Regions from separate parts of the Faecalitalea cylindroides genome, predicted to be linked through region 1. Evidence: a T-box and tRNA genes for the amino acid it is inferred to sense, from the RefSeq annotation. Region 1 holds a T-box; the other holds one or more tRNA genes.

Region 1 (11,335 bases):
TAAAAGAAGATTTTTTAAATCTAAATAAAGATGCAAAATTGACTAAAATGACTGTCAAACAGGCAAAGGAAAAAACAAAATATGAATTGATTGATGATTATTTATGCGGTCGAATTGAATTAACAAAAAATAGTGATATAAGTATTATTCAAAAAGAAACCCGATAACCAAAAAATGGTTAACGGGTATTTTATTTGCCTAGACAAAATTTAGAGAATAAAGTATCCAGTAAATCTTCGCGATGAACTTCACCAAGGATTTCTTTTAAATGATCATGTGCCATTTGAATATCAATTTCAATTAAATCCGGTTCTATAAAATTTTCCATTGCCTCTTTTGCTCGTATCATATCCTGCTTAGCTTGGTTTAATAAACCAATTTGTCTTTCATTAGATAAAAGAGGTTCTTCTTTTAACAAGTCGTTTTGATACATGTTTTCCAAGGCTTCGATCAAGGAATGGATATCATTGTTTTGGGCACTGATCCAGATACCTTCTTTGTCTGTGTTTTGAGACAGGTCTTCTTTGTTGTAGATGATCAAACGCATCTTATCATTTGTAAGCTCAAGTAATTTTTTATCTTCTTCATCTAAAGGCTTGCTGCCATCAAAGACTAATAGAACAAGTTTGGCTTGTTTTAATTTTTCCTGACTTTTTTCAATTCCTATTTGTTCTATCTTATCTTTGGCATCGCGAATTCCTGCTGTATCGATCAGGTTTAACTGTATGGAACCAATATGGATCTGTCCTTCCACGATATCACGTGTGGTGCCGGCGATATCGGTTACAATTGCCTTATCTTCTTCTAATAAAGCATTCAATAATGAACTCTTACCGACATTTGGCTTTCCAATAATGACTGTATCAATACCTTTCTTCAACAGTTGTCCTGTTTGAACACGGTTCAAAATGGTATCAATCTTGGTGAGCCATTCATTGGTTTTTGGTAGCAGATCGTGTGTTGTTAGTTGGGCAACATCATCATATTCTGGATAGTCAATATTTACTTCAATATTGGCAATGATTTCCATCAAATCATCGATTAGAGGTTGCAGCAGTTTTTTGATACTGCCTCGGATACCTCGAATCGCCATATTGGCGGCTGTATCATTGGATGCTTCAATCATATCTTGTACGGCTTCAGCTTGGGATAAATCGATTCTTCCATGATAGAAAGCTCTTTGTGTAAATTCACCGGGTTTTGCCAGCATAGCTCCATGACTTAATACGATGGATAAGATCTTACGAGTGATAAAGGTACCGCCGTGGCAATTGATTTCTATGATATCCTCTCGGGTATATGTTTTTGGTGCTCTAAAGATTGAAACAAGCACTTCATCAACAGGTTGTTTGTTATCATCCAAAATAAATCCATAATGGATGGTATGACTTTTCGCATCTAATATGTTTTTTGAAAATATGCTTTGAACGATAGATATAGCTTCATCACCACTTAAGCGAATGATAGAAATAGCACCATCCTGTAATGCAGTTGAGATGGCAGCAATTGTATGTTGAAACATTGTGTTTTCCTTCTTTCTTTTGTAAATATAGTATAATATATATACACGTGAAATGTAAGAAGGGAACAACATATGAAACAATATACTCAAGATCAAATCCATGAAGTTGCCAAAGCATTTAAAGATCATGAAATCATAGCAATTCCAACCGATACAGTATATGGAGTCGGTGTGATGTATGGTGATTTAGATGCATTGCATAATTTGAAACATGCCAAACATCGTCCAGAGACAAAACCAATTCCTATGATGGTATCAAAGCTGGAACAATTAGAAGGTATTGCCATAATTGATGAAAGAACAAAGTTGATCGCAAAATATTTTTTGCCCGGAGCTTTGACACTGGTGCTTCCAGTGGATCCAAGATTGGATAAATCCTATAATAATGGACTTGAAACAATTGCAATTCGTATTCCAGATGAAGAATTTGTCTTATCTTTGATCGATGAATTAGATACTCCATTATTAGTAACTAGTGCCAATCAATCTGGCGCGCCAACAGCTCTAAAATATGAAGATGTTTTAGAACAGTTACCAAATATTGATGGGATCGTACTAGGAAAGTGTAGAGCACTTCAGGCAAGTACGATTGTGGATTGTACTAAAGAAGATCTAAAAATTTTAAGAGAAGGACCAATATCATTAGAAGAGTTAGTTTGTGTGATTGAGAATAAATCAAAATAGTATTTGACAAAGTTATTTTAGTCTTGTACGATACTTAGCGGATAAAGGCTATGAAAAGGACGAGTATCTTAGGATAATGTTACAGAGAGCTTTTGGTTGGTGGAAAAAAGCACAGGACCTTTGAGAATAAAACCTTGGAGCTGTATGTAATTCCTGCATTAAAGGAAGCACTGTTAATTGACAGTGGCAGAGGTTTTCTAGAGTGATCTGGAAGACAAACTAGGGTGGTAACACGAGCATTTCGTCCCTATGACGAGTGCTCTTTTTTTTATTGAGTATAGGAAAGGATAAAGAAAATGGAAAAATTAACTGAACAGGAAAAAGTGCGTCGCCAGAAGATGCAGGATCTTCAAGACATGGGAATCGATCCATTTGGAAAGCGTTATGATCGCACAACAACTTCTGGAAAAATCGTTGAAGCGTATGAAAACTGCACAAAAGAAGAACTTCAGGAAAAAGAAGTACACGTAAAAGTGGCAGGACGCATCATGACCAAACGCCGTCAGGGGAAAGCTGGTTTCATGCATATCCAGGATGTGGATGGACAGATTCAGATTTATGTACGTAAAGATGTAATTGGTGATGATCAATATGAAATCTTTAAGAAAAATGACATTGGAGATATCGTAGGTATCGAAGGAACGGTCATGAAAACGGACCATGGCCAGTTATCTGTTCGTGCGCAGGTATATACACACTTATCTAAATCTTTAAGACCATTGCCAGAAAAATTCCATGGTTTAACTGATGTAGAAGAGCGTTACCGTCGTCGTTATGTAGATTTAATCATGAATCCAGAGGCAAAACATATTGCCTTAACACGACCAAAAATTATTCGTGCCATTCAACATTATTTAGATGGTCAAGGTCTTGTAGAAGTGGAAACACCAGTATTGCAGCCTATTTTAGGCGGGGCTAGTGCTAGACCATTTGTGACACATCACAATACTTTAGATATGGATTTCTATATGCGAATAGCAACAGAATTACCATTAAAACGTTTGATCGTTGGTGGTTTGGAAGGTGTTTATGAAATTGGACGTTTATTCCGTAATGAAGGAATGGATGCAATGCATAACCCTGAATTTACAACAGTAGAAGCCTATGTAGCCTATAGTGATCTATATGGTATGATGGATCTGATTGAAGGATTGTTTGATTCTGTTGCCAATGAAGTATTAGATACAACAGAAATTACATATCAAGGGCAACAGCTATCTTTAAAAGCACCATTTAAACGAATTCACATGGTGGATGCGATCAAAGAAGCCTGCGGAGTTGATTTCTGGAAAGAAATGACTTTGGATGAAGCCAAAGCACTTGCTAAAGAACATGATATTGAAGTCGAAAAAATCCATAACTCTGTTGGACATATCATCAACTTATTCTTTGAAAAATATGTAGAAGAAACAATTGTTCAGCCTACATTTGTATATGGGCATCCTACAAGTATTTCGCCGCTTGCCAAAAAGAATGCAGAGGATCCTCGTTTTGCCGATCGCTATGAATTATTCATCTGTGGACATGAATATGCGAATGCATTCTCTGAGTTAAATGATCCAATCGATCAAAGACAGCGCTTTGAAAAACAGTTGGAGCTAAGAGAACTTGGAGATGATGAAGCCAACGAAGTCGATACAGATTATGTAGAAGCATTGGAATACGGCATGCCTCCTACTGGTGGTGTAGGACTTGGAATCGACCGCTTTGTGATGTTGTTGACAGATCAGAGAACAATTCGTGAAGTCTTATTGTTCCCGCATATGAAGCTGACAAAAGATTCTAAAAAAGCTAACAAGACAAAAATAGAGGCACCTGTTAAAACAAGTACACCTGCATCTTCAGAAGTAGTTAACAAGATTCCAACGATTGATTATTCAAAAGTAGAAATTGAACCTTTATTCAAAGATTTCGTTGATTTTGAAACATTCTCTAAATCAGACTTTAGAGCTGTAAAGGTAAAAGAATGTCGTGCTGTTCCAAAGAGCAAGAAGTTATTAGAATTCATCTTGGATGATGGAACAGGAGAAGATAGAACGATCTTAAGCGGTATCCATGACTATTATGAACCTGAAGAACTAGTTGGAAAAACATTGATTGCAATCGTCAATTTACCACCAAGAAAAATGATGGGAATTAATTCTTGTGGCATGATCATTTCAGCAATTCATCAGGAAGAAGGCCAGGAACGTTTGAACCTTTTGATGGTAGATGATGCTATTCCTGCGGGAGCTAAATTGTACTAATAATTAAAACTTAATAAAAGTACTCAGAATGTTCTGAGTGCTTTTTATTTTGATAATCAAAATAAATGCTTGAAAAAACAAGTTTTAATCACTTAAAATATTAAATATGAAAACTAGAGAAATTGCTTATGGCGGATTAAGTATTGCTTTATTGGCGATATGTTCATGGATATCAATACCTTTTACGATTCCATTTACATTACAGACGCTTGCTATGTTTCTTATATGCCTTGTTTTTGGTGGGAAAAAGGGAACTATATATGTATTTGTCTATATTATAGCTGGAGCGATTGGATTACCCGTTTTTTCAGGATTTAGAGGTGGAATAGGTGCTTTGATGAATCTGACTGGTGGATATATTCTTGGTTTTTTATGGAGTTCACTTTTTCTATGGTTGACAGAAAAATATTGGATAAATAATTCAAAACTTTTTATTCTTTGTTCAGTTATAGGATTATGTCTTTGTTATAGTTTTGGAACGTATTGGTTTTTAAATGTGAGCTTGCAAAATCAAAACATTCTTTCAGTTAGAAGTGTTTTATCGGTTTGTGTATTTCCTTTTATTATTCCGGATTTAATTAAAATCATTTTAGCCTATAGCATAGGAAGAAGATTAAGATCACATTTACCTTGATACTTTTTTATCTATTGTAGAAGTAATAAAAAAGAATAAATGGTTTTTATGAAAACATGTATTTTGTTTATAGGTTGCAGCAAGCAACAAATCTTATCTGGTAATTCAAAGGAAAGTATAAACTTACAAAATGAAGAATTCACAAATGAATCAAATAGGGAGAATGAAAATAAGATGCAGATGAATGTTAAAGTAGGAGATAGAAATTTTATCGCAACATTAAAAGATAATGAAGCAGTAGATGTATTGGTTGAAATGTTAAAAGAAACGGGTATTACTATTAAAATGAGTGATTATGCAGGCTTTGAAAAAGTAGGCGCTTTGGGAACAAATTTACCTACAAATAATCAACAAATAACGACACAGCCGGGAGATATTATGCTTTATCAAGGAAATCAAATTGTTTTGTTTTATGGATCTAATACATGGAATTATACTCAAATCGGACATATAAACAATTTATCCGGATGGCAGGAAGCATTAGGGAATGGGGATGTAACAATTACACTTTCTTTGGAGGAAAAAGTTGAATAACCTATAGTCCGATTTAAAACGAAATATAAGTTTCAAAAAGTTTCAAAATATATTTAATTTTTCTCTTGTTTTTATAAACAAAGTTTCAGAATGTTTAAATCGTCTTGTCTTTCATTAAATTAAGGTTTACTTTGAAGATGCAAAAAGGAGGACAACCTAATGAAAGATGGAATTAAAATTGTTACAATCGGCGGAGGAAGTAGTTATACGCCAGAACTTATGGATGGATTTATTAAACGTTATCATGAATTGCCTGTTCGTGAAATTTGGTTGGTTGATGTAGAAAATGGAAAAGATAAAGTTGAAATTGATGCAGCTATGGCTCGTCGTATGTGGGAAAAAGCCGGATATGATGTTAAAATTTACACAACATTGAACCGAAGAGAAGCTTTGACAAATGCAGATTTTGTCACAACTCAATTTCGTGTAGGATTCTTAGAAGCACGTATCAAAGATGAACGCATTCCTTCTTATTATGGAATGTTAGGCCAAGAAACAAATGGAGCAGGGGGTATTTTCAAAGCTTTTCGTACTATTCCTGTTATTTTGGATATCGTAGAAGATATGAAAGAGCTTTGTCCAAATGCTTGGTTGATTAATTTCACGAATCCAAGCGGGATGATTACAGAGGCAGTTGTTAAATATGGAAAATGGGATAAAGTTGTAGGGTTATGCAATGTACCAGTAATCGCAATGATGAAAGAACCTATCGCAATTGGATATGATGCTAAAGAGCTGGTTTACCAGTTTGTTGGTATCAATCATTTTCATTGGCATAAAGTCTATGATAAACAAGGAAAAAATATCACACAAAAGGTTATTGATGCTATGTTTGAGGGAAAAGATATTGGATTACCGGCTAATATTGCCAATGTTCCTTTCTTTAAGGAACAGGTTGAACAGATGCAGATGATTCCTTGCGGATATCATCGGTATTACTATCGATCACAAGAAATGCTGGAGCATAGTTTAGAAGAATATAAAACCATAGGGACTCGTGGTCAACAAGTCAAGGAAACGGAAGAGCGACTATTCAAACTTTATGAAGATCCAGATTTAGATACAAAGCCAGAAGAATTGAGTCTTCGTGGCGGTGCATATTATAGTGATGCTGCATGTGAATGTATCAATTCCATATACAATGATAAGAAAACACATATGGTTGTAAGCACAAAGAATCGAGGAGCTGTTCCTGAATTACCAGAAGATTGTGTGGTTGAAATCAGCTCAGTCATTACTGCAAAAGGCCCAATGCCAATAGCATGGGGAAAATTGCCAAGTGCACAAAGAGGATGGCTTCAATGTATGAAAGCTATGGAAGAATGCACGATCGAAGCAGCTATTACCGGAAATTATGGTTTGGCTTTAGAGGCGTTTATTTTGAACCCTTTGATTCCATCTGGAAAAAATGCTAAAGAAGTCTTGGACGAGTTATTGATTGCTCATGAAAAATATTTACCACAATTTAAAGATAAGATTGAAAAGCTTAAAATGAATGGTGTAACAATTCGTGACAAAGTTGTTTTCGACTTAGTAAAAGAAGGCAAATAAAATGAATCTTCAGGAACAAATTTTATATTATTACAAGAAAAAGAAATATAATTGTTCTGAAACGATAATTCATGCGGCTAACGATGTATATTCGCTTAATCTAGACAAAGACAGTATGAAAATGTTAGCGGGTTTTGGAAGTGGTATGTATTCAGGTAAAACATGTGGTGCTTTGATTGGATGTGTTGCTGTTTTGTCTAAATTATTCATTAAAGAGAAGGCTCATGATCAACTCTCAGAATTTAGAAAAGCTATTCAACTTTGTGTACGTAACTTTACAGAAGATTTAGGCGATACTGAATGTAAAAATATTCGACCTCATTCATATGATCCGAATCTACATTGTCTGTATACCATACAGAAGGCCGGGATGGCTCTAGAATCAACGATTGCTGAGATAAAAAAAGAATATGAGTTAGAGTCATAAAAAAGAACTGTTAAGTAAACTGAATAATGAAACTATACAAAAAAATGGATTCCATATGATGGGATCCATTTTTTATGTGCTTGTGTGTGAAGAAAAGGTGATAAATAAGCAAAATGTTTAAATTTATAACTTCCTATCGTCCATATAATCCATTGCATTTAAAACATATTTTTTATTTGTTGAACGATCTTGGTTATAGATACAGCCAAATAAAATATCCATAACATATTGAAGAGCTATATGACTGGAATATTGAACGATTCTGTCTTGTAATTCTTCACAGTTGCTCATGCCTAGATGTTCACAAATATATTGTGGGAACGGATTGTTTTGGTATCCGGAAACTAAAATACAAGGAGTATTTTTTTCATTTAGTTTTTGTAGGATAGGTAAAATAAAAGAGGCTTTGGCTGAATAAGAGAGGATCAAAGCAATGTGATTTTTATTACTGGCTAATGCATGAAGCCTTTGTTCATAGAATGATTCTGGACAGTTAACCATTTTGCCAATGGTTAACATTTTATCTTGGAAGTTTTTTGCAATGTTCATATTATGTGCATGCGTATAAATATCTATGGATGTTGCTTTAGACATGAGTTTAGTAGCATGTACTAGTTTTTGTTTATCTAGACAAGATAATGTATCCTGAATTGTCTTTTCATATAATTCTAAAAGTTTTGTTGCTATTTCTATCGGATTATCTTGTAGGGTAAATGGATAATTGATGTCAATATCATGTTCTTTATAAATGTCTGCAGATATATCATTTGTCAACTGAATTTTAAGTTCGTTAAAACCTTTGAAATCTATTTTTTTGCAGAAACGGTGTATGGCGGATTTAGAAACATGAATTTGTTCTGAAAGTTCCTGAATGGAATAATTAATCACCTCATCTTTATGTGATAGTATATAATGAGCAATTTCATTTTCCACAGGCGTTAAATGAGAGCATTTATGAATTCTTTTTACTATCTGCATATCATACCATCCTTTTATTTTGTCTTGATGAGGATGTTAATATAGTGGTATTTTCTATTCCGTACCTCATCATAGAAGTTGTGTTTCCAGTCAATATAATTAACACTTTCTTCAAGTTGTTTTATAGATAGTTCTAAATTTTTTTATATTCTCTTAATAATAAAATCATATTCTTTTACAAGTTAGATCATTGATTTGATTTATATCCAGTTCATCATAAATTTGGATATTGTTTTCATCATGCTTTAAAGTTTGATACATAAAATTGAGTCTTTGGCATATCTGTATCATTGTGTACATAAACTTTCCATCAAAAGTCATAAAAATGTGTTAGTGGTAGCAACAATCGTAATATATGATTGGTTGTATGAACCGATAGATACAATTGAATTATATCACTGTTTAACATTAATGAAAAAATTTAAAGGAATAATATACTATTCTTTTTTATAGGTATTGGGAATAGTCTTTATATTAAAGCTGAGAAAATCGAAATTGATGGATATGAAGTTTCAAATAAAATCAATAAATATATCAATGAACGATCAAATAGAGCAAAAAGGCTATTGGAACCATTAAGACAATATCTCAAAAAGAATCCAAATATGCAATATCGTAATGTGAACATTACATCATTTGAAATAGTTGAAGCAATAATCAGAAAAAATAAGGAGAAATTTTAACGATTAAATATTTAGAATTATAAATGATAATTCGATATTTATGATATTTATTAAGGGTTAGCATTCAAGCTTCAAAAGTGAATTGTCAAAATGTTTTTAAATATAGATGAAGTTTATATATACAAAAGTGTAAATAAAAAGCTAGGTAGATCCTAGCAAATTCTTGGAAGAGGTTGACCAGATAGTTTTCTTAAACGTCTGGTAGCTCCTAATTTTGTTTTTAAATGAAGTTCTTTTGGATGACTTTTTATGATTTTTCCAATGATCTTGGCATCTTGTCCAAGAGCTTGACACATTTTATTGGCATCCTCTTTAGCACATATAGCTAACATTCGTCCTTCACAAGCTAAATATAAAGGATCAAAGCCGAGTAAAGAACAAAGTGTTTTGACATCCAGATCAATTGGGATTTCTTGTTCATAAAGCTCCATTCCAAATTCAGTTTGTTCAATCAATTCAATACAGGTAGTCGCAACACCGCCTCGTGTTGGATCGCGCATGATACGAAGTCCTTCTATATCCATAGCATTCTTGGCTTGCTCATTTAAAGGAGCACAATCAGAATGAACCTCACCTAGAAGTTGGATATCTTCTCTTGCCATAAAGATACTGGCACCATGGCGGGCAATGCTTCCGGATACGATTACAACATCTTCTTCTTTGTAGGAGTAGGATGTTCTTCGTTTTAAGAAGCCAATACCAGATGTATTAATAAAAATCTGGTTTCCTTTTTGTTTTTCAATTACTTTTGTATCACCTGTAACTATTTGGATATCACAAGCTTTTGCAGTTTCTTTCATAGAGTTTAAGATAAGCTTAAGATCATCTAAAAGAAAGCCTTCTTCAATGATCAAGGAACAGGATAGATATTTTGGAATTCCTCCAGCCATCAAAATATCATTGTTTGTACCACAGATCGCCAGCTTTCCTATATCGCCTCCAGAAAAATTCCAGGGATCAACTACAAAACTGTCTGTAGAAAAAACAAGAGGGTGTTCTTGGTTTATTAAGATAGCTCCATCTTTAAGCTCATTTAAGGCATTATTTTGAAATGATGGAACAATGATATCTTCTATTAATTGGGAAGTCAGTTGACCTCCGCTTCCATGATCGATCGTGATGATATTCTTCATAATCTCTCCTCATACATAAAGCTTGCCGCACAGGCTCCCTCACTTGAAACCATACATGGTCCAATGGGATTTTGGGGTGTACATATTTTTTGAAATAATGGACATTCTATCGGTTTTTTCTTCCCGGTCAATATATTGGCACATTGACATCCTTTAGGTTCTTTATTTTCTGGTAAAGGTAGCTGAAAATAGATCTTGGCATCAAATTGAGAATATGTATCTTTTAACTTAAGACCACTTTTTTCGATATTTCCTAGCCCTTTCCAAAGTGAAGTTTCCGGCTCAAAAACGTCATGGATCAAGCTTAGAGCTTTCTGGTTTCCATTGTAGCGGACCGCTCTTTGATATGTGTTTTTGATGGCTGGTGTATCCTGATTTATCATATCAATCAAAAGATTAATTGAACATAAGATATCTTCGGCTTCAAAACCGCTGATAACACCAGGTTTATGATATTCTTTACTCAGAAATTGAAAGCCTTGTTCACCAAGGATGCATGCGACATGACCAGGGCAAATAAAACCATCAATGTCAGGATCATCTTTTAATAAAGTTCGAAGAGCCGGTTCTGTTCGTTTTAATAAGCTGTAAAAGAAAAAGTTTTTAATATTTTGTTTGTAGGCTTCTAGGATGCAAATGGCACTTCCCGGTGTTGTGGTTTCAAAACCAACTCCTAGAAAGATGATTTGTTTATTTGGATTTTCTTTGGCATAATCTAAAGCTTCTAAAGGAGATAAACACATCTTTACCTGTTGATGTTGAAACAGGCGTTTTCCTTTAGAGCCTGGTACTCGTAACATATCTCCATAACTGAAGATCACGATATTTGGCTCTTTAAGGAGCTCTAAACATATATCAATGATGTTGGAAGGAGTGACGCAGACAGGACACCCAGGTCCTGATACGAGTTCTATATTCTCTTCCAGCAAAGAACGTATTCCAT
Region 2 (11,335 bases), on a different contig from region 1:
TTGAATAATTTCCGGCAACCAGACAACTTTCATTGGTTTCATATTCTTCCAAATGTATGGCTCCATAGGCTGGCAGTTGTTCATTACCTTGAATGATCTTATGTACGTTATATTCTCCGGAATCTTTAAACTCTTGAATCTGAGAAGAAAAACGCGCAAATAAACGATCCTGCAAAGAAAATAAATGATCAATTTGATCCTGAAGTTTTGTACAGCTAATATGCAGTTTTTCATATTGATGACTGATTTTAGTATATTCTGTTTCTATTTTGCTTTTTTGTGCTGTCTTTTCTTTAAGTTCATTTATAAACTCTTTGTCATAAGCATATTCTGTGTATGCATCGATCAATGTGTCATAGGAAAAAGGATATCTTGTTTGTAAACGCATCAAGCATATAGAGCCCTGAGTTCTGATTTCATCATACTCTTTATCCACTGTTTCTTTTTGTAAACGTATCTGATTTAATTGTTTTTTTAATTGATCTTTTGTATCACTTATGACCTGCAATTGATCACTAAGTTCGTTTAAATCTTTTGATAAAGCTAAAGAGATCTCATTTACTTGATCTAAACGACAATGTTCTACAAGCGTATCATAATCTACTTCTTCATTGGCAAAGGCATGCGTACAACCACTTAAACAAAGAAAAAGACAGATGCATAGTAAAGAAAGTTTCATATTATTCTCCTATCTATGTCTGTCTTTCTAGTAATTTAATTTTACACAATTAGTTGCTAAGTTTCAATTTTCTTTTCGATACATCGCACTTGTATTTAAAACAACAAAAAAGAGCATTCCGGTCCAAAGAGCATTTAAAGTACAATCTAGTAAACCATGGATCAAGTAAACTAAAACAAAGCTAACCATCATACCAAACAGGGCTTTATGTTTTCTAACCTGCATCATTTCTTTGCCCAAATACACATAATAACCAACCAATAAAACTGTACCTATGATTCCATAAGATGAAATCGCATCGATATAAATATTATGAGCATGTGGGGCTTTATGCCAATCATATATAGGATACAAGCGTCCATATGTCTGAGGACCATTCCCAAAAAGCGGATACATGGCGATTCCCTGAAAAGCTCCATACCAAATATCAAAGCGACTTTCTAGAGTCGAAATATCGGAAAGCCTTGGAATAAGATCCGGGATCAGTGACACAGCAATGATACCTGCTAAAATCAAACCAATAGAAAATAAGATCCATTTGCGTTCTCCATAACAAATAAAGAATACAGGAACCACCAAAGCTAATGGAATAAAAGCAGTCCGACATCCTGTTAAATACAACATGATTAGATTTACTACACCACAGAATACATAAAACGCTTTCTCCTTTAATGATGAACAACTGACCCATTTATACAAACAGCAAACAACAAAAAATTCAATCATTGTTGCATAGATGTTTGCATTTAAAAATGTAACATGAATTCGTCTAGAAGGTTTATTCTGCACATAAAAATCAAAAAAAGAATGATCTGCCAATTGTGAATAATAATTAAATTCAAAAAGGCCAAAGGCGGTAATGATCAAAGATAATAATAAGATCATCTCGATCATGAGATCAAAAACTTTTGATGAAATATGATCACGATAATAGGCAACATATGCACCTATCAACAACATTCCTAAAGCATTGATCATACCAATAGAATTCGCATAAAATAGGCTCACAACAATTTCCAATAAACAAAAAGCATATAAAAATTTTGCTCCTGTTTGATGTTTGATCGAAGAAATTAGGTTCTTTTTAAAAAGAGCATAAATAGTTACGCTTGCGATGCAAATCGTAGATGCATACATTGGCAAAAATAAAGCAAAGGCAACAAATAGAATCAGTTTATCTTCTAGTGATAAACTTTTTATATCTTCAATTCTTGATCGTATATACTGCATAAAATCACTCCATCTAATTTAAAAGAGAAACCAGTAATGATTTCTCTTCATGATTATTGTAATTCGTTAATCAACTGTTGATAATAAGCAATCGTGCTTTGCGCTTGAGAAATTAGCTGATTGTTTGTATCAATTTGTGACTGGATTTCTGTAGTATCCTGTCCTGTAGATTGTGCATATTCTAGATCTTGTTGAAGAGTAGATGCATAAGCTGTGTATTCCTGTAAGCTTGCATTATATTGATCTATCAAAGATTGATAATATGCAATCTGCGCATTATTTGCAGCTTGTTGAGCTGCCTCAGCTTCTTGTTGCTGCTGTTGTTGTAACTGCTGATATTCAGTATACAAAGCGCCGAAAGATTTTTGTGTCTGTTCACGACTTAAGTCATCAATCTTTTTTTGCAAACTACTTGTGAGACCATCATATTTTGTTTTTAGATTGACAACATTCATCTTTTCATCATCGGTTTTTGAACTCCAGTTTGTCAAATAAGCCACAATTTCCTGATAATCAGGATTTTGTTCATCTTCCTGCTCATCATTCAAAGCTTTTAATTCTTTATAAAGCGCATTGAAAGTTTGACCTGTCTGTTCTTTAAAATAACTATTTATTTCTGTTTTTTGTTTATCCAATAACGAATCATAATCTTCCTTAAGATCCAAGATTTCCGATTTTTCCGCATCAGACATCATATCCCATTCATCCGCATAGGCAACTAATTTATCATAAGAAGCCAGTTGGGCCTCTGTTGCCACATTCTGTGGATCATATATGTAAATCTTATAAGCATAAGCTCCCATTAATCCAAGTACCACAACGACGCATGCAATGATCGCAATGATCTTTTTCTTTCGGTTTGGATCCACTTTTTTTAACTTTTCTTTTTTCTTCTTTGGTTCTTTTACAGCTTCTTCTTTTGTACTTTCTTCTTGAATAGGTTTATTTTCAACTTCAACATCACCATCTAAGGCATCATGAACATTTTTCAAAGAAGCATTCATCAAGTCATCTTTTCCTAAAGAATAAGTTGTAAAATCTTCTTCCTCTTCAAAATTAGAATCATCTAGACTCTGTTGAAATGTATAGCGTCTTTCTTCTTCTTCAATCGGCAACTGCCCTCTTTCTTTTCGAAGCATATCTAAAGCACTGGAAAGTTGGCGTTCTGCTTGCTTTCTTTGACTTACATCCTGTGTTTTTTCTTCTTTAGGCATATCTTTAAATAATGCCATTTCTGTTTTTCTATCTAAAAGTGCCTGAGCAAAATCATCTATTTCTTCTTTCGACACTGAATTTTGATCTGTTTTCCCCTTGTTTTCAGACATTCGTAAGTTCCTCCCACTTGGAAATATTATATCAATCGCTTTAAAAAATTAAAAGTAAGTTTCTATGATTTTCATAATAAAAGAAAAAAGCCTTTATTCAAAGGCTCTTGGACAAAAAATGGTGGACTCTTAGGGATTCGAACCCTAGACCCACTGATTAAGAGTCAGTTGCTCTGCCAACTGAGCTAAGAGTCCATCAATCAGTGCTTAATAATATTAGCATATTTTCAAGACGGAAACAAGAGTTTTTGTACCATTCAATTAAAATCTCATAGGAATATCCTATGAGATCTTACATTTAAATAAACTTTTTTATATCCTCTATCAATTTATATCCTTGATCATATAAGGACTCTAATTGTTCTTTATCTTTATTTAAAGTTTTCATATTCTCAATATGTTCTGGTGATACAATACAAACTTTTCCACTTCTTTCAAGTTCTAAAGCTGTAGCCAACTGTTCGTTATAAAGATAAGCTCGGTTCATCAGTTTCTTTGATGATTCTGGATAAGAATGTTCCAGTAATTTTGCCGGGACTAGATCTTTTTTAGGATCACGCATCCATGTCTTAGGTCGAGTTAAGATCAAAACGATCTTGTCGCATCCCTTATCTAAAGCTCTTTGTAAAGGAATAGGATCCGACATACCACCATCGAAATAAACTTCTCCATCGATTGGATATGGCCTACAAAGAACAGGTAGACAGCTGCTAGCCTTTAATATGTCATAACAGTTAACAGGCATATCTTTTTTAGAAAAATACACAGCATTTCCAGTCTCTGCTTCTGTACTAACAACTTCTAATTGCATCGGGTTTGAAGAAAAAGTACTATAATCAATTGGATCTTCCCCATTTGCATTGCTTAAACCTGAGCATATATAATCAAGGTCTACATAATTTCCTTTTTTAACTAGGTTTTTAAATGACATATATTCTTTTCTGAATGCATACTCTGTATAAAATCGCTTGCTCCTTCCTTTCTGTTTTGCCATAAAACCTGCTAAATTTGCACTTCCAGCCGAAACACCGATTCCTAAATCAAATGTAATGTTGTTTTCTAGGCATGCATCAAATACACCGGCTCCAAATATATCGCGCATTCCACCGCCTACATCAATAATTCCAATTTTCATACAAAGTATTATAACGCTTTTTTCATAAATGTTAAGTTTTACAAAAAAAATTAAGGAAAGCTTTCTTTCCTTAATTTATACGTTCATATACTACATGTTGATAATGTATATCATTTTCAAAGATATCATTAATAACGCTTCGATGATATTCTGATTTATCAAACTCTGGGAAAAAAACATCTGCATCATAAGATTGATCGATTTCTGTCAAGATCAACTTTGACGCAAAAGGTAACATTTGACTATAAATCTGAGCCCCGCCAATCACAAATATTTCCTCATCCTTATCTTGATAAGCTTCCATAAAAGCATTGATATCACTGAATATTTCTACTTGCTGATCCAAATCTGGATTACTTCTAGAAATAACAATATGATGTCTTTTAGGCAACATACCGGGCAAAGATTCAAAAGTTTTTCTACCCATTATGATCGTATGTCCTTTTGTTTGTTCTCTAAAAAATTTAAGATCTGTAGGTAAATGCCAGATTAAATCATTATTTTTCCCTAATTCGCGATTTTTTCCAATTGCAGCGATCATTGTTAGTTTCATAAAATCTCCTATTGAGCTAATGGAAATTTAATTTTTCCCATATGTTCATACCCTATTAATTTAATATCTTTAATATCTTTAGAAGAATCAAAATCATAGAAATCTTTAATTTCAGGGTTTAACCATAATTCCGGTGCTTTTAGATCACCTTTTGTATGAAAACGTTCCAGCTGTTCTTTGATTCCATCAACCTGATTCACATAAATATGAGCATCTTTGATGGACCAGTCAATCGTACCTGCTTTTAATCCTGTGACTTGTGCCAACATTTTCAATAATACTGCATACTGTGTTACATTGAATGGCAATCCTAAAGGAACATCACAACTTCTTTGATGCACCCATGCATTTAATGTACCATTTGTCACATCCCATTCACTCGACCAAACACAACTAGGTAAAACAGCTGTATCCAAATATTCATCCTGCCATAAGGAAATCACTCTTCTTCGATCATTTACATTATTTTTTAATGAATCAATCAAACGATCCATCAATTTAAATCTCTTAACGATATATCCATAAGCAGTTCCAATCGTATTGGCAAATTTAGGATCAAAATGTTTAAGTACTTCTCCTGTTTTTTCATCACGCCAATCTCCGTTTTCATCAATTTGCCAAAGATCCCATATATGCACATTGCGTTCCTGAAGCCATCGAACATCATTTGACTGTGCTTGATAGATCCATAACATCTCAAGGACCGCTTGACGAATAAACAGCTGTTTTGTGGTCAAGATTGGAAATTCTTCTCCAACATTTAATTGAAAATGAGCACTTGGTAATTTAATCGTATCAATACCTGTACGATTGGCTACCTGTACACCATTGGTCAAAATATTTTCGCAAAGTTGACAATAAATCTTATCCCAAGCAGACATTATTTGTCCTCCTTAAGTACATGATCAAATAAGAAATGCCCTAATGCATCTTCATCATTGGTGTATTCACTGACATAATTTGCGACATCTTTTGCTCCCTGACATCCATTTTTCATACATACACCCATTCCAACATAGTCAAGCATCTGAATGTCGTTAGCCTCATCACCAAAGGCAACGCAGTTTTCAAGATTCACTCCAAAGTGCTTACAAAGTTTTTTAATTCCATATCCTTTATTGATGGCTGGATCACAATACTCAAACAAATTATTTGCAGTATTAAATCCAACACAGTCATCTCTCTTAAATGATTTAGAACGTTCTACAACTTTTGGCATATATGCTGGATCACAATAAATGATTAGTTTGTTGACAGTACGATCTTTTAAGAAAGACTCCATATCGACTTCTATTTCTGTTTCTCCAAACAGTTTAGCATGTGCTCTTGTTTCTTCAGTTGATTTACTAGTATAGCGAATATCACCTACTAAGACATGGAAAATAACATCCATATCTTTATAAAAGTTGATGATATCCAAGATGATCTTACCATCTAATAAGTGAAACTCTTCCTTTGTACGACGACGAATATCGTATATGACACCGCCGTTCATACCCATAATGAAGCTGACACTATCTTCGATTTTCCAATCTTCCAACATTGCATGTACTGTTTCTACAGGTCTTCCAGAGGCAATGCCAAATAAGATTCCTTTATGTTTTAAAGCAGAAATCGCTTCGCGATTTAGTTTAGATACTTCCTTTTTACTGTTTAAGAAAGTTCCATCTAAGTCAGTCGCAACGAGAGTTACAGTATTCATAAAATTTCTCCTTATTATTTATTGTATTTTAAGAAAGCGGCATACCCTTTCTTTGCTTCATAAATATCGGCTTTTGAAGCCAATTCAAATGGGGCATGCATATTGTGTAAGGCAATACCGCAGTCAATGACCTGCATACCATAATTAGCTAAGATGAAGGCAATTGTTCCCCCTCCACCTTGATCGACCTTACCAAGTTCACTCGTTTGATAAATGACATTACCTTTTTCCATTACTGCTCTTAATTGTGCTAGATATTCAGCATTGGCATCATTACATCCGCTCTTTCCTCTAGAACCTGTGTATTTATTGAATACCAATCCTTTTCCAAATTCAGCCTGATTTCTTGGACTGCTGACAGATGCGTAAATTGGATCGTGTGCCGCAGAAACATCGCTTGATAACATATCTGAATTAATAAATGCACGCTTTAGTGCAAGTTCGTTGTAACAATTCATCGCATTCGTAACTTCGGCAACAAAGTTTTCAAAGAATTTTGATTTCATACCAGTAGCTCCATTAGAGCCTACTTCCTCTTTATCTACAAGAAGACATACTCCTGTTCTTTCAAGGTCTATAGCTTCTAATTGAGCTCTTAATGATGTATAAGCACAGATACGATCATCATGCCCATAACCTAAGATCATGGATTCATCAAAACCACATGAACGAGCTTTACCACTCGGTACAACTTCAAGTTCAGCACTGATGAAGTCTTCTTCTTCAAAGCCATATTTATTCTTTAATAATTTAAGAATGTTTGCTTTTACTGGTTCTTTTTCTTCTTCATTTAAAGGAATGGAACCAACCGTAACATTTAAGTTCTCTCCTTCGATCACCTCAGAAGCTTTTTTCTGCATTTGATCTGCACTTAGATGAACCAAAAGATCACTAATCACAAAAACTGGATCTTCTTCCTTATCACCGACTTCAATTTCAATAGTCGATCCATCTTTTAAACAAACTACTCCATAAATAGCTAAAGGAATCGTTACCCATTGATATTTCTTTACACCACCATAATAGTGCGTATCAAAATATGCAATTTCTCCATCTTCATATAAAGGATTTTGTTTAAGATCCAACCTCGGTGAGTCAATATGTGCACCTAAAATGTTCATTCCCTCTTCTATGGGTCTATTACCAATATGCATCAAGGCAACCGATTTATTCATCATATTCATGTATACTTTATCTTGAGGTTTTAAAGATTCTTTATTTTTAATGATCTCGTTAATATCTTTATATCCATGTTTTTTAGCTTCTTCCAAGATCAAAGAAACACATTTTCGTTCCGTTTTTCCTTTGCTTAAAAATGTCATATAGTCATCTGATAAGCTCATAACTTCTTTCAACTGAGTTTCATCATATGTAGTCCATGCATTTTTCATAATGTACCCTCCAATTGCTTTAATAATCTTTTAGATAGATTGATCTTATCGGCATCTGTATTATGCCACTCGATCGTACCAGTCGAATCATTCAAAAGATTTTTATGAGTCAATATATCTTTTAGATGATGTGCTGTGCCATAGTTTCCGTCAATCAGCTGAATAGATGAAGGCAGCATATCCTGTAGGCGCTCTTTATAAAAGACAAAATGTGTACATCCTAAAACAATACTGTCAATTTCTTCTCCTTGTGTCTGATGTAAATACTCATGCAATGCTGCATATACTAAATCAGTATTCTGCAGTTTTTCAGTTTCAACTAGTTCAACCAATTTTGGACAAGGAATCTTGTAAATCGTATGTTCATCTTCAAAGCGTTCCATTAGACGGGCAAACTTTTTTTCTTTTAATGTAAGATTTGTTGCCCAAACGGCTATTTTTTGATGTTCACCTTTTTCACAAGCGACTTTTAAAGCCGGCTCCATACCGATAATATCAATTGGATATTTATCCCTTAATAAGTTCACACAGGCACTCGTTGCCGTATTGCATGCAATGACAATGGCTTTTACATCTTGTGCCATAAAAAAATCGCAGATTTCAATACAACGTTCTGTAATCTCTTCCTTAGATTTTGTTCCATATGGATTATGAAGACTGTCACCAAAATAGATCAGATCTTCCTTTGGCATTAAATCATGTATCGTATGCAAAACACTGATACCACCTAGACCTGAATCAAAAACGCCGATCTTACTGGAAAAATCCATAGATATATCAACTCCTGACTTTGTAAATTATACCCTTATTTATATATTATTTCTAGCTATATACATGAAAAGAACTGGCTTTTCAAAACTTATTTTTTCATTATGATAAGTTTTGCACCAGTTCTTTTCTTTGTTATATTCCATAATTTCTTGAACTATTTACCTTTATCATCTTTTCTAGAAGACTTTCTCTTAAAGGTTTTTTCTTCCTCCTCTAATTTGAGTCGCTATCTTCTCTTTCATGAAGTTAATACTTCTTCTTGAGATTTTATCCTCATTATTCAGGATTTTCTTATTTTTGTCTTTCTTCTACCTTGTTCAAGAATTTTATGGATATTACATAGATTTTTTTATCTATGTTATAACCTGTTTCTTTTTACACTCATATAATAACATAGAAATTCTTACTTACAAGTCAAGTGGAAAAGTTGGTCACAATAATGGAATTTCTTATAAGAAAAAGAAAAAAAGTGCTTCTACAAGCACTTTTTACTATTCAACACCGATGATGAAAGAATAAACCGGTTGATTCCCTTCATGGATTTCTACTTCAGCATCGGAAGTATCTTCGATATATTCGGCAATCTCTTCAGCTTGTTCCAGTGTTGCTGTATCACCATAAATTAATGTTACAAGTTCAGAATCCTCATCTAACATTTTGTCTAACAAAGCTTTTGTTGAAGCCATCATATCTGGATCCGATACAACGATGGCTTTTCCAAAGATGCCCATATATTCATCTTTCTTGATTTCCAAACCTTCGTATGTTGTATCTTTAATAGCATACGTAACTTCTCCGGATTTAACATGATCGATAGCTTCCTGCATTTCGGCTAAGTTATCTTCAATGTCTACTTCAGGATTGAACATGATACATGCACTTAATCCTTGAGGAATCGTCTTTGTTGGAAGCACATGAATATCCTTGTCTTCACAAACTTGACATGCCTGATTTGCCGCAAGAACAATATTTGAGTTATTTGGAAGAATAATAATGTGATCTGCATTTACTTTTCCAATAGCCGATACAAAATCTTCTGTACTAGGGTTCATTGTTTGGCCTCCGCCGACAACGATATCCGCTCTTAATTCTTTAAACATCGCATCGATACCTTTGCCTGGAGCAACAGTGATGATTGCATATTTTTTATGCTCTGCAACAACTTCTTCTTCCTGTTCTTTTTCTAAGATGTTGTCATGCTGTTCCTGCATATTTTCAATTTTTAATTTCATGAAACGACCACGACGTTTTCCCATTTTAATGGCTGTCTGAGGTTCTAAAGTGTGGACATGAACTTTAACTAGATCATCATCTTGTACACAAACGATTGAATTTCCAATCGTAGCTAATTCGTTTTTGAAATCTTCTTCAGAAAAGTGCTTAATTCCTGTTGGTGTTAGATGAAGGATAAATTCCGTACAGAATCCAAATTCCTCTTCTCCCCCTTCAATTTTTGTTTGAGCACTATCATATGAGGAAGCATCATTCGATGGAGCAATCACTTCACCTTTCATTGCAGACAAAAAGCCTTCCAAAATAATACAAAGCCCTTTACCTCCACTATCAACAACACCAACTTCAGCAAGAACTGGTAAAAGTTCCGGTGTTCTAAGAAGCGATTCATTTGCTTCAAGCACCATTTTCTCCATAACTTTGATGCAGTCTGTGATTTCTTCTGTCACAGTATAAGCATATGTATAATCTGCTGCTTCTCTGACTACCGTTAAGATCGTTCCTTCAACCGGACGCATAACAGCTCGATAAGCAACTCTAGATCCATTCACCAAGGCTTGAGCAAGCTGTAAAGCATCCATGTCTTCTAGATGTTCAACAGATTGAAAAAAGCCTCTAAAAATTTGTGAAGTAATAACACCAGAGTTTCCTCTAGCCCCCATCAATAATCCTCGAGATAAAACTTTGGCCACCTTGCCAACATGATCTTCCTCTACTTTGATTGCATCATTGACTCCGCTAGAAAAAGTCAAAGACATATTTGTTCCGGTATCACCATCCGGTACCGGGAATACGTTTAAAGAATCGACTTCAGCCGAATGATTGGTAAGATTATTCATACCTGAAGCCAACATATCTTTAAATAACTTTCCACTTATTCTCTCCATGTGATTCACCTACTTCAATACTCTTACGCCCTGGACGAAGATATTTACCTGAGAACATTTTACTTCTAGTGTTTTTTCCAAAACATACTTAACACGTTTCTGTGCTTCATAAACAACTTCATGTAGCTTAATGCCATGTAAAGCAATGATGTAAAGATCCAAAACAAGGCCTTCTGCATCCTGACGGACAACTACGCCTTTAGCATAATTTTCTTTTTTTAATAATTCGGCCCAACCATCACGAACTGCTTTCTGTGATGCCATTCCGACAACACCATAGCATTCTGTGATCGTTCCACCAGCTAGACTTGAGATCGCATCAAGAGAAATACTGATATTACCATACTCGGTTGATTTATTTATAGGCATATTAAAATCCTCCTGTTATTAACTAATTATATCGCAACTATTCAATGAAAACAAACTTAT

What was found. A T-box is a leader RNA that pairs with one kind of tRNA and senses whether it is charged. The one in region 1 lies ahead of lysS (lysine--tRNA ligase), so its partner is inferred to be a tRNA-Lys.
Region 2: it has a tRNA-Lys gene. The T-box ahead of lysS (lysine--tRNA ligase) is inferred to sense a tRNA for this amino acid. The anticodon was not compared.

Annotation. Positions count from the first base shown of each region.
Region 1 is NZ_JAQLXG010000003.1:97,714-109,048, reverse strand. It holds gene PND65_RS02950 (hypothetical protein) at 1-167, shown strand, start outside; gene mnmE (tRNA uridine-5-carboxymethylaminomethyl(34) synthesis GTPase MnmE) at 191-1,522, opposite strand; gene PND65_RS02940 (L-threonylcarbamoyladenylate synthase) at 1,595-2,206, shown strand; T-box leader at 2,248-2,458, shown strand; gene lysS (lysine--tRNA ligase) at 2,503-4,452, shown strand; gene PND65_RS02930 (biotin transporter BioY) at 4,559-5,086, shown strand; gene PND65_RS02925 (cyclophilin-like fold protein) at 5,135-5,620, shown strand; gene PND65_RS02920 (6-phospho-beta-glucosidase) at 5,780-7,171, shown strand; gene PND65_RS02915 (C-GCAxxG-C-C family (seleno)protein) at 7,173-7,598, shown strand; gene PND65_RS02910 (MurR/RpiR family transcriptional regulator) at 7,722-8,576, opposite strand; gene hypE (hydrogenase expression/formation protein HypE) at 9,412-10,392, opposite strand; gene hypD (hydrogenase formation protein HypD) at 10,389-11,335, opposite strand, start outside.
Region 2 is NZ_JAQLXG010000005.1:27,490-38,824, reverse strand. It holds gene PND65_RS04180 (peptidoglycan DD-metalloendopeptidase family protein) at 1-679, opposite strand, end outside; gene PND65_RS04175 (O-antigen ligase family protein) at 743-1,909, opposite strand; gene PND65_RS04170 (hypothetical protein) at 1,963-3,234, opposite strand; tRNA gene PND65_RS04165 (tRNA-Lys) at 3,354-3,429, opposite strand; gene PND65_RS04160 (patatin-like phospholipase family protein) at 3,533-4,369, opposite strand; gene PND65_RS04155 (dihydrofolate reductase) at 4,440-4,922, opposite strand; gene thyA (thymidylate synthase) at 4,931-5,803, opposite strand; gene PND65_RS04145 (Cof-type HAD-IIB family hydrolase) at 5,803-6,624, opposite strand; gene PND65_RS04140 (aminopeptidase) at 6,639-8,015, opposite strand; gene murI (glutamate racemase) at 8,012-8,785, opposite strand; gene PND65_RS04130 (DAK2 domain-containing protein) at 9,278-10,906, opposite strand; gene PND65_RS04125 (Asp23/Gls24 family envelope stress response protein) at 10,916-11,275, opposite strand; gene PND65_RS04120 (FtsQ-type POTRA domain-containing protein) at 11,332-11,335, opposite strand, start outside.